DNA from 2 places in the Streptomyces sp. NPDC001781 genome. Region 2 is predicted to be linked to the other one. Evidence: predicted binding sites of a transcription regulator. Region 2 holds the regulator's gene; the other holds the start of a gene.
The links. Region 2 encodes HspR, which represses chaperone genes until heat shock. Its sites were predicted from a motif close to TTGAGNNNNNNNNNCTCAA; they were not measured.
Positions count from the first base shown of each region.

Region 1: a site for HspR is predicted at 5,003-5,021, ahead of lon (endopeptidase La). Genes of this name have one in related genera too.

Region 1 is NZ_JBSFFI010000011.1:130,592-138,382, reverse strand. It holds gene ACWCV3_RS13430 (multifunctional oxoglutarate decarboxylase/oxoglutarate dehydrogenase thiamine pyrophosphate-binding subunit/dihydrolipoyllysine-residue succinyltransferase subunit) at 1-1,957, opposite strand, end outside; gene ACWCV3_RS13425 (HAMP domain-containing sensor histidine kinase) at 2,272-3,384, opposite strand; gene ACWCV3_RS13420 (response regulator transcription factor) at 3,381-4,121, opposite strand; gene ACWCV3_RS13415 (spermine/spermidine synthase domain-containing protein) at 4,231-4,917, opposite strand; gene lon (endopeptidase La) at 5,044-7,473, shown strand; partial or broken gene ACWCV3_RS13405 (lysozyme) at 7,534-7,656, opposite strand.
Region 2 is NZ_JBSFFI010000006.1:241,704-249,494, forward strand. It holds gene ACWCV3_RS08420 (helix-turn-helix transcriptional regulator) at 1-431, shown strand, start outside; gene ACWCV3_RS08425 (helix-turn-helix transcriptional regulator) at 428-1,453, opposite strand; gene ACWCV3_RS08430 (sugar ABC transporter substrate-binding protein) at 1,673-2,779, opposite strand; gene ACWCV3_RS08435 (heat shock protein transcriptional repressor HspR) at 3,129-3,587, opposite strand; gene dnaJ (molecular chaperone DnaJ) at 3,593-4,780, opposite strand; gene grpE (nucleotide exchange factor GrpE) at 4,826-5,476, opposite strand; gene dnaK (molecular chaperone DnaK) at 5,473-7,314, opposite strand; gene ACWCV3_RS08455 ((Fe-S)-binding protein) at 7,598-7,791, shown strand, end outside.

The sequences.
Region 1 (7,791 bases), on a different contig from region 2:
CCTCCAGGTGCGAGGGGTTGGCGACCAGGGAGACCGCGATCTGCTCGCCGTCCAGGCCGGTGAAGGTGCCCTCGGCGCCCAGGTGGTACTTCACGTCGCCGGAGCCGTGCATCGACTTCGGGTCGAGGTTGCCCTCGAACTCCCGGAAGATCTGCGCGTAGGACTTGCCGACGATGTTGGCGAGCACGTTCAGCCGGCCGCGGTGGGCCATGCCGATGACGACCTCGTCCAGGCGCGACTCGGCGGCCGAGTCGATGACCGCGTCCAGCAGCGGGATGACGGACTCGCCGCCCTCCAGCGAGAACCGCTTCTGGCCGACGTACTTGGTCTGCAGGAACGTCTCGAACGCCTCGGCGGCGTTCAGGCGGCGCAGGATGCGCAGCTGCTCCTCGCGCTCCGGCTTGGAGTGCGGGCGCTCGACGCGGTCCTGGATCCACTTGCGCTGCTTGGGGTCCTGGATGTGCATGAACTCGATGCCGGTGGTGCGGCAGTACGAGTCGCGCAGCACGCCCAGGATGTCGCGCAGCTTCATCATCGACTTGCCGGCGAAGCCGCCGACGGCGAACTCGCGCTCCAGGTCCCACAGGGTGAGCCCGTGCTCGGTGATGTCCAGGTCGGGGTGCTTGCGCTGCTGGTACTCCAGCGGGTCGGTGTCGGCCATGACGTGGCCGCGGACCCGGTAGGAGTGGATCAGCTCGAAGACGCGGGCGGCCTTGGTGACGTCGTCGTCGTGGCTGGCGTCGATGTCCTTGAGCCAGCGGACCGGCTCGTAGGGGATGCGCAGCGCCTCGAAGATGTCGTCGTAGAAGCCGTTCTCGCCGAGGAGCAGGTTCGCGACCTGGCGCAGGAACTCGCCGGAGGCGGCGCCCTGGATGACCCGGTGGTCGTAGGTCGACGTGAGCGTCATGACCTTGGAGACACCGAGCTTGTTCAGGGTGTCCTGGCTGGTGCCCTGGAACTCGGCCGGGTAGTCCATGGAGCCGACGCCCATGATCACGGACTGGCCGGGCATCAGGCGCGGCACGGAGTGCACGGTGCCGAGGCCGCCGGGGTTGGTCAGGGAGACCGTGACACCGGTGAAGTCGTCCATCGTGAGCTTGCCCTCGCGGGCGCGGCGGACGATGTCCTCGTAGGCCTGCCAGAACTCGAAGAAGTTCAGCGTCTCGGCCTTCTTGATGGCCGCGACGACGAGCTGGCGGTCGCCGTTGGGCTTCACCAGGTCGATGGCCAGACCGAGGTTCACGTGCGGCGGCTTGACCAGGGTCGGCTTGCCGTCCTTCTCGCCGAACGAGTGGTTCATCGCCGGCATGGCCTTGATGGCCTGCACCATGGCGAACCCGATGAGGTGCGTGAAGGAGATCTTCCCGCCGCGGGCGCGCTTGAGGTGGTTGTTGATGACGATGCGGTTGTCGAACAGCAGCTTCACCGGGACCGCGCGGACCGAGGTGGCGGTCGGCAGCTCCAGGGAGGCGTTCATGTTCTTCACCACGGCCGCGGACGGGCCGCGCAGCGTCACGTACTCGGGGCCCTCGGGGGCCTCGGTGGCGGGCGCGGCGGCGGCCTTCGGCTTGGCGGCGGGCGCCGGGGCCGGCTTCGCAGGTGCCTGCGCGGCCGGGGCGGCCTTGGCCGCGGGCGCCTGCGCCGGTGCCTGGGCGGGCGTGGCCGGTGCCTGGGCGGGCGCGGCCGGAGCCGGGGCGGCCTGGGCCGGGGGAGCGGTGGGGGTGGTGCCCGCGGCCCCCGCGGCCGCGGTACCCGCCGGAGCCGAGGCGGCGGGCGCCCCCGGCTTGTAATCGGCGAAGAAGTCCCACCAGGCACGGTCTACCGAATTCGGGTCCTGGAGGTACTGCTGATAGATCTCGTCGACGAGCCACTCGTTCGGTCCGAACGCCGCGGCGGCGTTCTTCCCGGCTTGGTCGTCGGTGGAGACGTTCGAGTTACTGGGGGACTGTGGCGACACGGCGGTAACCGCCCTCTTCCGCTTCACAAGGTGATGGACAGCGGGAATAAAGGCTACGCCTCCCGGAGGGGGAAGGTCAGGTCGGGCCCGTCCATCGTCGCGCAAGTCACATCGAGAACCGTGTTTCGGGCCGCGAAATGGCGGGAAACAAGCGGGGTTCCGGATGCGGGCGGGGGATTGCCGGCACGCCTGACGGGGGCCCTGAGCGCCCTCGCTCCGCGCATCGCGCCGGCCCGTGCCTGATCACACGTGTCCGCCGCGGCGAACGATTGTGATCTTGATCATCCGACTGAACCCCATGCGGGCCCGGAGCGTCAACTCGACGCCGGATCGACCCCTGGAAGGGTGACGATGATTCGGCAGCCCCGCTCGGATTCGGCCACACCGATCCGGCCGCCGTGCAGATCCACCGCCCACCGGGCGATGGCCAGCCCCAGACCGGTGCCGCCGTCGCTGCCCGGACCGTGCGGGCGGGTCACCGCGCCCCGGTTGAACCGCTCGAACACGCGGTGCCACTCCGAGCGGGGGATGCCCGGACCCTCGTCCAGCACCTCCAGCTCCAGCGACTCCGGGCGCGAGCCGCGCCGGGCCTTCACCGTCACCCGGCCGTGCGGCGGGCTGTGCTTGACGGCGTTGTCTATGAGGTTCGCCACGACCTGGTGGATGCGCTCGGGATCGGCGTGCGCGGTCAGCTCCGGCGGGGACACGTCCAGGTGCAGATGCACGTCGGTACGGGTGTGGCTGCCGGAGCCGGAGGCGATGCCGGCGCGCGCGGAGGCGACCATGTTGGCCTCCTTGAGCACCCCGGACAGGTACGGCCACACCTCGAAGCGGCGGGCCTTCAGCGGGACCACGCCGTTGTCGAGGCGGGAGAGGTCGAGCAGGGTCTCCACCAGCCGGCCGAGCCGGTCGGTCTGGCGCAGCGCGGTGCGCATGGTCTCCGGGTCGGCCTCGGTGACACCGTCGACGATGTTCTCCAGCACGGCGCGCAGGCCGGCGATGGGGGTGCGCAGCTCGTGGGAGACGTTCGCCACCAGCTCCTTGCGCTGGAGGTCCTGGGCCTCCAGCTCGTCCGCCATGACGTTGATCGTGACGGCGAGGTCGCCCAGCTCGTCGCGGCGGCCCTCGCTCACCCGGCGCGTGTAGTCGCCGTGCGAGATGGAGCGGGCCACCGCGTTCATCTCGTCCAGCGGCGCGGTGAGCGAGTGGGCCACGAACTGGGTGATCAGCAGCGTGGCGATCATCGAGAAGACGGTGATGAAGCGCAGCTCGGTCTTGGTGTGCACCGCGATCATGGAGAGACCGGTGGTGATCAGCACCGAGATGACGACCAGCGCGCCCAGCTTCGTCTTGATCGAGAACGGGCGTACGCCGCCCCAGGGTCCGTCCCCGGAGCGCCGGCGCCCCGCTTCCCGTCCCCGGCTCACGGCGTCGGCGTCTCCAGCGCGTAACCGACCCCGTGCACCGTGCGGATGCGCTCGGCGCCGATCTTCCGGCGCAGGGCCTTGATGTGGCTGTCCACGGTCCGGGTGCCGGAGGCGTCCGCCCAGTCCCAGACCTCGGCGAGCAGCTGCTCGCGGGAGAGCACCGCGCGCGGGGTGCTGGCCAGGCACACCAGCAGGTCGAACTCGGTGGGCGTCAGGTGGACGTCGTCCGCCTTCACGCGCACCCGGCGCTGGGCGTGGTCGATCTCCAGCTCGCCGAGCCGGAGTATCCCGGAGCGGGGCGTGGTCGCGGCGAGCGCGGCGCGCTCCATGCGGCGCAGCAGGACGTGCACGCGTGCGGCCAGCTCCCGCATGGAGAACGGCTTGGTCATGTAGTCGTCGGCGCCGACTCCGAGGCCCACCAGCATGTCGGTCTCGTCGTCGCGCGCGGTCAGCATCATCACCGGCACCGGGCGGGACGCCTGCACGCGGCGGCACACCTCCAGGCCGTCGAAGCCGGGCAGCATGATGTCGAGGATCAGCAGGTCGGGCTGCCAGGCCTCGGCCGTGTCGACCGCCGACGGACCGTCACCGGCCGTCTGCACGAGGAATCCCTCGGCGCGGAGCCGGGCCGCGATGGCGTCGACGATCGTGGGGTCGTCCTCGACGACCAGTACCCGGCGCTGCGCGCCCTGTGAGGTCGTCGCCGCACCGGTCTGGGAGGTGTGTGTCTGCTCCATCGCCCGCCCCTGTTGCTTTCCGGAATCCGTGGGGGTGATCCCATGACTGCGATTGACGCTTGAATGATCCGCGTCACGCTGCACATTACGGGGACACGCCGGGCCGTCGCTATCCAGGTCGGACGGCGAGATGGACCACGTCGGGAACGCCACGGGCAACGGGGACCTCTTCGGTACGCACCTGTCGGAACCCGGCATTCCGCAAGGTTCCTTCAAATTCCGGGGAGGGCTGCGCAGACCAGGTCGCCAGTACTCCGCCGGGCCTCAACACCCTTGCGCACGCAGCCAGTCCGTCGGGCGTGTAGAGCCCCTGGTTGCCCTCCGTCACCGTCCAGCCGGGTCCGTTGTCGATGTCGAGGCACAGCGCGTCGAACGTGTCGGATGTCTCATTGACGTAGCCGACGAGATCCGCCTCCACGACGCGGGTGCGCGGGTCGGCCGTCGCCCCGGCGGAGATCGCGGCCAGCGGGCCGTCGCGGTGCCAGTCGATGACGGCGGGCTCGCGCTCGACGACGGTGATGCGTCCCCAGCGGGGGTCGGCGGCGGCGTGCGCCAGTGAGAAGCCGACGCCGAGCCCGCCGATCAGCACCTCCGGCGCCGGCCGGTCGTCCAGCGCGTCCCGCGCGGCGTCCACGAGCAGCCGTTCCGAGCGGCCGTCGGAGGTGTCCATCAGGAAGCATCCGTTGGCGATGATCTGGAGCAGCGCCCCGCTGCGGCGCAGCGCCACCTCCCCGTACGGTCCCACGCGCCGGTCCAGGACCTCCGTGTCCGCGGCGCCGTCGTGCGTGCCAGTCATGCGGTCATCCTGCCCCGTCCGCCCGGCGGGTCTGCGTTCGCCGACAGCGAACGATGTTCGGGGAACATTGAACCACTCAGGAGCATTGAGCCAGTGTTACTCAAGTTGACTGCCGAAGGGGAGATCATGGCTGCTGAGTCGGGTGAGTCCATGGAGGCCACGCTCGTTCTGCCCGTGCTGCCGCTCGACGGCGAGATCGTGCTGCCCGGCATGGTCGTGCCGCTCGACCTGAGCGACGCCGAGATCAGGGCCGCCGTGGAGGCCGCCCAGTCCGCCGCGCGCGCCGAGTCCGGCAAGCCCAGGGTGCTGCTGGTCCCGCGCATCGACGGCACCTACGCGAAGACCGGCGTGCTCGGCACCGTGGAGCAGGTCGGCAGACTCGCCGACGGCGACCCCGGCGCGCTGGTCAAGGGCCGACACCGGGTGCGCATCGGCGCGGGCACCACCGGCCCCGGCGCCGCGCTGTGGGTCGAGGGCGTCCGGGTCGAGGAGACCGTGCCCGACCCGCTGCCCGGTCAGGTGACCGACCTGGTCAAGGAGTACAAGGCACTGGCCACCACCTGGCTGCGCAAGCGCGGCGCCTGGCAGGTGGTGGACCGGGTCCAGGCCATCGACGACGTCTCCGCGCTCGCCGACAACTCCGGATACTCGCCGTTCCTCACCACCGACCAGAAGACCGAGCTGCTGGAGACCACCGACCCGGTGGCCCGGCTCAGGCTCGCCGCCCAGCAGCTCCGCGACCACCTCGCCGAGCAGGACGTGGCCGAGACCATCGCCAAGGACGTCCAGGAGGGCGTCGACAGGCAGCAGCGCGAGTTCCTGCTGCGCCGCCAGCTCGAAGCGGTCCGCAAGGAGCTGCGCGAGCTGAACGGCGACGGCCCGGACGCGGCCGAGGAGTCCGACGACTACCGCGCCCGCGTGGAGGCCGCCGACCTGCCCGGACACGTCCGGGAGGCCGCGCTCAAGGAAGTGGAGAAGCTGGAGCGCTCCTCCGACCAGTCGCCCGAGGGCTCCTGGATCCGCACCTGGCTGGACACCGTCCTGGAGATGCCGTGGAACGAGCGGACCGAGGACGCGTACGACATCCAGGGCGCCAAGGAGGTCCTGGACGCCGAGCACGCCGGTCTGGACGACGTGAAGGCGCGCATCACCGAGTACCTCGCCGTGCGCAAGCGGCGCGGTGAGCGCGGCCTCGGCGTGATCGGCGGACGGCGCGGCGGTGCCGTGCTGGCCCTGGTGGGCCCGCCCGGCGTGGGAAAGACCAGTCTGGGGGAGTCCGTCGCACATGCGATGGGGCGCAAGTTCGTCCGCGTCGCGCTCGGCGGAGTCCGCGACGAGGCGGAGATCCGGGGCCACCGGCGCACCTACGTCGGCGCGCTGCCCGGCCGTGTCGTCCGCGCGGTCAAGGAGGCCGGGTCGATGAACCCGGTCGTGCTGCTCGACGAGATCGACAAGGTCGGCTCGGACTTCCGGGGCGACCCGGCGGCCGCCCTGCTCGAAGTGCTGGACCCGGCGCAGAACCACACCTTCCGGGACCACTACCTGGAGGTCGAACTCGACCTGTCCGACGTGGTCTTCCTCGCCACCGCCAATGTGCTGGAGGCGATCCCGGAGGCGCTGGCGGACCGGATGGAGATCGTCCGGCTCGACGGCTACACCGAGGACGAGAAGGTCGTCATCGCCCGCGACCACCTGCTCCCGCGCCAGCTGGAGCGCGCCGGTCTCACGGCCGACGAGGTGACGCTGGAGGAGGGCGCGCTGCGCAGGCTCGCCGGCGAGTACACCCGCGAGGCGGGCGTGCGCACCCTGGAGCGGACCGTGGCACGGCTGCTCCGCAGAATCGCGGCCCAGCACGAACTGGGCGAGCGGGAACTGCCGTTCACCGTCGGCGAGGAGGACCTGCGCGGTCTGGTCGGGCGCCCGCACCACGTGCCCGAGTCCGCCCAGGACCCGGCCGAGCGCCGTACCGCCGTCCCCGGTGTGGCGACCGGACTCGCGGTCACCGGCGCCGGCGGCGACGTGCTGTACGTCGAGGCGTCGCTCGCCGACCCGGAGACGGGCGCGGCGGGGCTGACCCTGACCGGGCAGCTCGGTGACGTGATGAAGGAGTCGGCGCAGATCGCGCTGAGCTTCCTGCGCAGCCACGGCGCCGAGCTGGAGCTGCCGGTGGCCGACCTCAAGGACCGGGGTGTGCACGTCCACTTCCCGGCGGGCGCGGTCCCCAAGGACGGGCCGAGCGCGGGCGTCACGATGACCACCGCGCTGGCCTCACTGCTCTCCGGCCGGCCGGTCCGCACGGACGTGGCGATGACCGGTGAGGTCTCGCTGACCGGGCGGGTGCTGCCGATCGGCGGGGTGAAGCAGAAGCTGCTCGCCGCGCACCGCGCCGGGGTGACCACCGTGATCATCCCCAAGCGCAACGAGGCCGATCTCGACGACGTCCCGGCCGAGGTGCTGGAGAAGCTCGACGTGCACCCGGTGACCGACGTCCGCCAGGTGCTGGAGCTGGCCCTCACGCCCGCCGCCACCGCGGCCGAGGAGCCGGTCGCGGCCTGAGCGTGGCGAAGGCCCGGGCCCCCTTCCGCGAGGGGCCCGGGCCTCCGGCGTACCCGGGGCTCAGCCGCCTGCGAGCGCCTGCACCCGGTCCAGGGCGCCGTCGAACCGTTCGTGGTCGCCGGCCGTCGGGCCGGAGGAGGTGTACCGCCGCATGGTCTGGACGCCCCAGCCCGCCGGAAGCGTAGGCGTCGCCGCGGTGGGGCGCGGCCTGCGCGGGAGCGGCGAAGAGGACACCGGGGACGAGGCTGAGCGCGCCGAACAGGGCCGTGCCCAGGAGGACGGGCGCGGGCGGGCGGAGCCGGGTCTGTGCACGGGCAT
Region 2 (7,791 bases):
GCTTCACCGACGGCAAGGCGGAGTACCGCACCATCGACGAACTCGTCGAGCGCCTGATCATCTGCGACGAGACGGTGGCCTTCATCCCGGTCCGCGAGGACCGCCAGGTCGCCCTGGAGCTGCGCCACCCCGGTCTGGTGCGCTACCTGGTCAAGGTCTTCGAGTTCATGTGGAGCCGCGCGGTCCCGCTGAGCGCGGGCACTCCCTACGAGACCGCCCCGGACGGCATCACCGACGTCCAGCACGCCATCGCCAAGCTGCTGGTGGAAGGGCACGTCGACGAGGCCATCGCACGGCGCCTCGGGATGAACGTGCGCACCTGCCGCGCCCACATCGCCAAGCTGGCCACCGCGCTGGGCAGCGGCAGCCGGGCCCAGCTCGGCTACCTGATCGCCCGCTCCGGGATGCTCAACGAGGAGGACGCCTCCTAGGGGCTGTGCGCCCCGGCGGGCGCCGGCGCGGGTCCGTGCGTGGGGCCGTCCAGTCCGACCTGGGCGATACGGACGCCGAGTTGGGTGCGGCTGGTCGCTCCCAGGGTCTCCGAGAGCCGGGCGATGTGCGCACGGCAGGTGCGCACGCTGATGCCGAGCCGCTCGGCGATCACCGCGTCCTGGTGACCCTCGGCGAGCAGCGCGGCGATGGCGCGTTCGCGGTGCGAGATGCCCTCGATACCGGTGTCGGGCAGCGGGGCGGTGAGCGGGATCGCCAGCCGCCACAGCCGCTCGAAGACGGTCACCAGGTACTCCACCAGCGCCGGGTGGCGCAGTTCCAGCGCCATGGTGCGGTCGGTGTTGGCGGGGATGAAGGCGACCGTGCGGTCGAAGAGGATGAGCCGGTCGATGACCTCGTCCAGCGTGCGGGCCTCCACCGTGTCGCCCATCAGCTCAAGGTAGTTGAGCAACCCCTGGCCGTGCCGGGCGACATGGGTGTAGAGGTCGCGCATCCTGACGCCGCGGCCGCGCAGTTCGAGGGCCCGGTGCAGTCCCTCGGTCAGCTCGGCCTCGCGGCGGATGCCGCCGGGCTGCACGGTGAGCACCTCGGTCGCGCACCGCTCGGTCGCCTCGTCCATCGCGGCCTGGATACGGGTGAGACCGTCCAGCACCCGGATCGAGGAGCCTTCACCCGGCGTGCCGAGGGCGGGCAGTTGACGGCCGAGCCCGGCGTACCAGTCGAACGCGGCGACCGCCGAGCCCATCCGGCGCCGGCTCTCGTTGACCTCGTCGTAGACCCCGCGCAGCAGCCGGGTCATCACCTCCTGTGGGGAGGTGGGCACCAGCCAGTCCATGTCGTCGGGGTCGGGGTGCAGCAGGGCCAGCTCCAGCAGGCAGGGCACCGGCTCCGCGTCCGCGCGGGGCACCCGGCCCCGGCGCACGGCGCGGGAGTACACACGGTCTCCCTGCCCGCACAGCCGGTCGGCACCGTGGGGATGCTCCTCCATCGCGTGCCCGGCCATCGCCCATTCCACCCCCGGTCGCCGCCACTTCGCAGCGCAACTATGCGCGGCGCCGCCCGCCTCCGCAACACGGCTCCTCCTGCCCCGGAAACCGCGGAACACCGGTATGCCCGGATGGCCGGGGGCGGCACGGCACACGAAGAGGGAGGCGGCCCCGCCGTCAGCGGGGCCGCCTCCCTCACCTGCCTCCGGGTCGCTCCCCGGACGCGAGTCCGCGCGTCAGCGCAGGCCCACGGCGGCGCAGGCCGACTTGTAGGGGGCGGTGCAGATCTGGTCAACGGTGTAGATGCCGTCCTCGACGACCGTTTCCTTGATCTTGCTCTTGGTCAGCGCGGCCACCTGGACCAGCCTGGCCGGGATCTGCTTGTCGGTGGGGCTGCTGACGCGGTCCTGGGTGAGGGCGTCGAACTGGATGTCCTTGCCCTGCACCTTGGCGACGGCCATCTGGGCGGCGGCCTCGGCCTCGTCCGGGTAGGACTTGTACACGCTCATGTACTGCTGGTCCGCCAGGATGCGCTGCACGGCGTCCAGTTCGGCGTCCTGGCCGGTGATCGGGGGCAGGGTGGTGACGCCCGCGTTCTTCAGCGCCTTGATGATGCCGCCGGCCATGCCGTCGTTGGCGGAGTAGACGGCGGCGATGTTGTCCTTGCCGATCCGGCCTATCGCCTCGGTCATGTTCGCCTCGGCGTTCTCCGGCTTCCAGTCCTTGGTGTCGAAGCTGTCCGCGATCGTCACCTTGCCGTTCAGCTCGGAGAGCGCGCCCTCCTTGAACTGCTTGGCGTTGGGGTCGGTGGGCGAGCCGTTCATCATCACGATCTTGTCGGAGAGACCCGCGCTCGAACCCAGCCGCTCCAGCAGGGAACGGCCCTGCACCTCGCCGACCAGCTCGTTGTCGAAGGAGATGTAGGCCTGGATCGGGCCCTCGGCCAGCCGGTCGTAGGCGATGACCGGGATGCCGGCGTCCTTGGCCTTCTTCACGGTCGGCGCGATCCCGTGCGCGTCCACGGCGTCCAGCAGGATGACGTCGACCCTCTGGTCGATCATCCGCTGCATCTGCTCGGCCTGCCGGCCCGCGTTCGCGTCGGCGTTGGCGTACTGGACCGTGCCCTTCCTGTGCGTCAGTTCGGCCACCTTGCTCCTGATGATGGGGTAGTCGAACTTGTCGTAGCGGCTGTTCGCCTTCTCCGGCAGCAGCAGGCCGACGGTGACCTGGTCGCCCTTGGTCGGGCTCGCGCTCGCGTCGTCTCCCGCCGCGTTGAGGACGCCGCATCCGGCGAGCGGGAGGACCATCGTGGTGACGGCCACGGACATGGCGATACGGCGCATTCGAGGGCTCACTTCAGGTGCGTTCCGACGGGCGTGCTGCGTACGACCCGGGTGTCTGAAAAGACAACTTGGAGGCGCCCCGTGGCGTCAAGCAAAACAACTTAACGAGATGGCAACACCACGCTGCGTTCGAACGGTGAAGACCTGGCGGAACCTTGCACAACCCGCTGCAAACACCCTTCACAGGCTCCCCGCACGCAGCACGTTTCACGTTCACATGGGCGAATGAAGTCAGCCACGCTGTGAACGCCGTCGGGAACGGCCGCCGCGGAAGCACGAGGGGCCGGGAGGCGTCGTCCCTCCCGGCCCCCTTCGAGGGTGCTCGCCGGACTCGTGGAGCCGGTCCGGGTCAGTCCGCGGACGTCTGCCGCTTGGGCCGCCACACCACCAGCGCGCTGGTCTGCTGGACCTCCTGGTACGGGACCAGGTCACGCCGGTAGGAGGCGTGCACCGCGGCCTCGCGCTGACGCATCGCCGCCGCCGCGCCGTCCAGTGCCGACTCCAGCTCCGCGACGCGGGACTGGAGAGCCGCGACGTGGTTCTCCAGTTCGATGATGCGCTTGATGCCGGCCAGGTTGATGCCCTCGTCCTGCGACAACTGCTGCACCTGACGGAGCAGTTCGATGTCACGGGCCGAATAGCGCCGCCCCCGCCCCGCCGTGCGGTCCGGGGAGACCAGACCGAGGCGGTCGTACTGACGGAGAGTCTGCGGATGGAGTCCGGAGAGCTGCGCGGCGACCGAGATGACGTAGACCGGGGTCTCCTCGGTCAGCTCGTACGGGTTGCGCCGGCGACCTGGTGTGTCCATCGGGCTCATTCTCCCTTCGCGGCCTCGAACAGCTCCGCCCGCGGGTCCTCCTCCGCGGTCGCCTCGCGATACGCCTCCAGCGCGTCACGAGCCTTCCCCGAGAGGTCCTTCGGGACACTCACCTCCACGGTGATCAGCAGATCGCCGTGGCTGCCGTCCTTGCGCGCCGCGCCCTTGCCCCGCGCCCGCATGGTGCGGCCGTTGGGCGTGCCGGGCGGCAGCTTCAGGGTGACCGGGGACCCGCCGAGGGTGGGAACCCGCACCTCGCCGCCGAGGGCCGCCTCGGTGAAGGTGACCGGCACGGTGACGGTGAGGTTGTCGCCCTTGCGGCCGAACACCCTGTGCTCGCCCACGTGGACGGTGACGTACAGATCGCCGGCCGGACCGCCGCGCTCGCCGGGCGCGCCCTTGCCGCGCAGCCGGATGCGCTGCCCGTCGGTGACACCCGCCGGGATGCGGACCTGCATGGTGCGCGAGGACTTGGCCCGGCCGCTGCCGCTGCACTCGGTGCAGGGGTGCTCGGCGATCAGGCCGCGGCCCTTGCAGTCGGGGCACGGGTCGGTGAGCGAGAAGCCGCCGCCCGAGCCGCGCGCGACCTGCCCGGTGCCGACGCAGGTCGGGCACACGCGCGGCGTGCCGTTCTTGTCGCCGGTGCCCGAACACGCCTTGCAGGGCGCCTGGGAGGTCATCCTGAGCGGTACGGTCGCGCCCTCGATCGCCTCGGTGAAGCTGAGCGTCACCTCGGTGTCGACGTCCTGCCCCCGGCGCGGCTGGGTACGGGTGGTACCCGCGCCGCCCCGGTTGAACAGACCGCCGAAGACGTCGCCCAGGCCGCCGCCGCCACCGAAGCCGCCGCTCTGGCCGCCGCCCGCGCCGCCGGCGCCTCCGAAGAGGTCACCGAGGTCGAAGTTGAACTGACCGCCGCCCGCGCCCGGCCCCGGCCTGAATCCGCCGTTGCCGAACAGGGCCCGCGCGTCGTCGTACTCCTTGCGCTTCTTGGGGTCGCCGAGGACGTCGTTCGCCTCGGAGATCTCCTTGAAGCGCTCCTCGGCGCGGGTGTTGCCCTTGTTGGCGTCCGGGTGGAACTCGCGGGCGAGCTTCCGGTACGCCTTCTTGATCTCGGCCTCGGTGGCGTCCTTGGGGACGCCGAGGACCTTGTAGAAGTCCTTCTCGATGAAGTCCTTGGTACTCATCCCCGACGTCCCTCCTTCCGGACCTGCATGTCTGCCGTGACTACGTCAGCCCTCCTCCGGGCCACCGTTCTCCTTGTCGTCGGCCGCGCTCTCCTCGGCCTCCTCCGCCTTGACGGTCTGCGCGCCGGGCTGCGGCTCGGCGACGGCCACCCGCGCGGGGCGGATGGTGCGCTCACCGATGCGGTAACCGGGCTGGAGGATGGCCACGCACGTCGTCTCGGTGACGTCGGGCGCGTAGGAGTGCATCAGGGCCTCGTGGATCGTCGGGTCGAAGGGCTCGCCCTCCTTGCCGAACTGCATGAGGCCCATCTTGGCCGCCACGGTCTCCAGCGACTCGGCGACCGACTTGAAGCCGCCGAGCAGTTCGCCGTGCTCCCGCGCGCGGCCGATGTCGTCCAGCACGGGCAGCAGCTCGGTCAGGAGGTTCGCGATGGCGACCTCCTTGACCGCGACGCGGTCGCGATCGACGCGGCGGCGGTAGTTCTGGTACTCGGCCTGCAGCCGCTGGAGGTCGGCCGTGCGCTCACCGAGCGCCGTCCGCACCTGGTCCAGCTGCGCCACCAGACCGGCGTCCGCACTTGCGTCCCCCGCCGGGGCCGCCTCCTTCTCGGAGGCGGCCTTCGGCTCGGCGTCGTCGGGGTTCGCGCCGGAGGGGACGTCGGGCTTCTCCTCGAAGCCCGGGGTCTCCTCCGTCACGCGGCACCGTCCTTGCGCTCGTCGTCGACGATCTCGGCGTCCACGACGTCGTCGTCCTTGGCCTCACCGGCGTCGGCGGACGGACCGCCGGCGGCCTGGGCGCCCTGGGCGTCGGCGTACATGGCCTGGCCGAGCTTCTGCGAGACGGCCGCGACCTTCTCGGTGGCCGTGCGGATCTCGGCGCTGTCCTCGCCCTTGAGCTTCTCCTTCAGCTCGGCGACAGCCTCCTCGACCTCGGTCTTGATCTCGCCCGGGACCTTGTCCTCGTTGTCCTTGAGGAACTTCTCGGTCTGGTAGACGAGCTGCTCGCCCTGGTTGCGGGACTCGGCGGCCTCGCGGCGGGCGTGGTCCTCCTCCGCGTACTTCTCGGCCTCCTGGCGCATGCGGTCGACCTCGTCCTTCGGCAGCGAGGAGCCGCCGGTGACGGTCATCTTCTGCTCCTTGCCCGTGCCCAGGTCCTTCGCGGTCACGTGCATGATGCCGTTGGCGTCGATGTCGAAGGCGACCTCGATCTGCGGGACACCGCGCGGGGCCGGCGGCAGACCGGTCAGCTCGAACATGCCGAGCTTCTTGTTGTACGCCGCGATCTCGCGCTCGCCCTGGTAGACCTGGATCTGCACGGAGGGCTGGTTGTCCTCGGCGGTGGTGAAGATCTCGGACCGCTTGGTCGGGATCGTCGTGTTCCGCTCGATCAGCTTGGTCATGATGCCGCCCTTGGTCTCGATACCGAGGGACAGCGGGGTGACGTCGAGGAGCAGGACGTCCTTGACCTCGCCCTTGAGGACACCGGCCTGGAGGGCGGCGCCGATGGCGACGACCTCGTCCGGGTTGACGCCCTTGTTGGCCTCGTTGCCGCCGGTCAGTTCCTTGACCAGCTCGGCGACGGCCGGCATGCGGGTCGAGCCACCGACGAGGACCACGTGGTCGATCTCGCCGAGCTGGATGCCCGCGTCCTTGATGACGTTGTGGAACGGCGTCTTGCAGCGCTCCAGGAGGTCGGCGGTGAGCTGCTGGAACTGGGCGCGGGTGAGCTTCTCGTCCAGGTGCAGCGGGCCCTCGGCGGACGCCGTGATGTAGGGCAGGTTGATCGAGGTCTCCGTGGAGGAGGACAGCTCGATCTTGGCCTTCTCGGCGGCCTCGCGGAGGCGCTGGAGGGCCATCTTGTCCTTGGCGAGGTCCACGCCGTGGCCGGCCTTGAACTGCTGGACCAGGTAGTCGACGACACGCTGGTCCCAGTCGTCACCACCGAGGTGGTTGTCGCCGTTGGTGGCCTTCACCTCGACGACGCCGTCACCGATCTCCAGCAGCGACACGTCGAAGGTGCCGCCACCGAGGTCGAAGACCAGGATGGTCTGGTCGTCCTTGTCGAGGCCGTACGCGAGGGCGGCGGCGGTCGGCTCGTTGACGATGCGCAGGACGTTCAGACCCGCGATCTCACCGGCTTCCTTGGTCGCCTGGCGCTCGGAGTCGTTGAAGTACGCCGGGACGGTGATGACCGCGTCGGTCACCTTCTCGCCCAGGTAGGACTCGGCGTCGCGCTTCAGCTTCTGCAGGATGAACGCGGAGATCTGCTGCGGGTTGAAGTCCTTCCCGTCGAGCTGGATCTTCCAGTCGGTGCCCATGTGGCGCTTCACCGAGCGGATGGTCCGGTCCACGTTCGTGACCGCCTGGCGCTTGGCGACCTCGCCGACGAGCACCTCACCGTTCTTCGCGAAGGCGACGACGGACGGCGTGGTCCGGGCACCCTCGGCGTTGGTGATGACGGTGGGCTCGCCGCCCTCCAGAACGCTGACGACGGAGTTAGTCGTGCCCAGGTCGATGCCGACCGCACGTGCCATGGTTGATTCCTCCAGAGGACTTGAGTGTGACTGGCTCAAGTGTGCCACTCCGATCGCGTCGGGTCAACAGACATGAGCCGGGGGGACTCAACTCTTATATGGCGCTTATATGCAAGGCGGCTCCGGCCCGGTGCGGCGCGGGTTCCTCCGTCCCGGCGAAGGCAACCCTCAGCGACCCATCTCACCCCGCGCCGTGCTGCGTCACACAGGAGGATGGGGGTAGTCTCAGACGGACTGCATAAGTTACCGCTTAGTAATTTCGAGGCCGCCTCAGGAGCCCCTCATGCAACTCGCCGCGATCATCGTGTCGCTGGTCCTGACCGTGGTCGGCGTCGCGCTGCTCGCCCGGGCCATCGGACAGTTCGTCCGGTACTTCAAGCTGGGCCAGCCCGTCCCCGCCGGTACCCGGACCGACAACCCGTACCAGCGCAGCGTGACCCTGGTGCGGGAGTTCCTCGGCCACACCCGGATGAACAG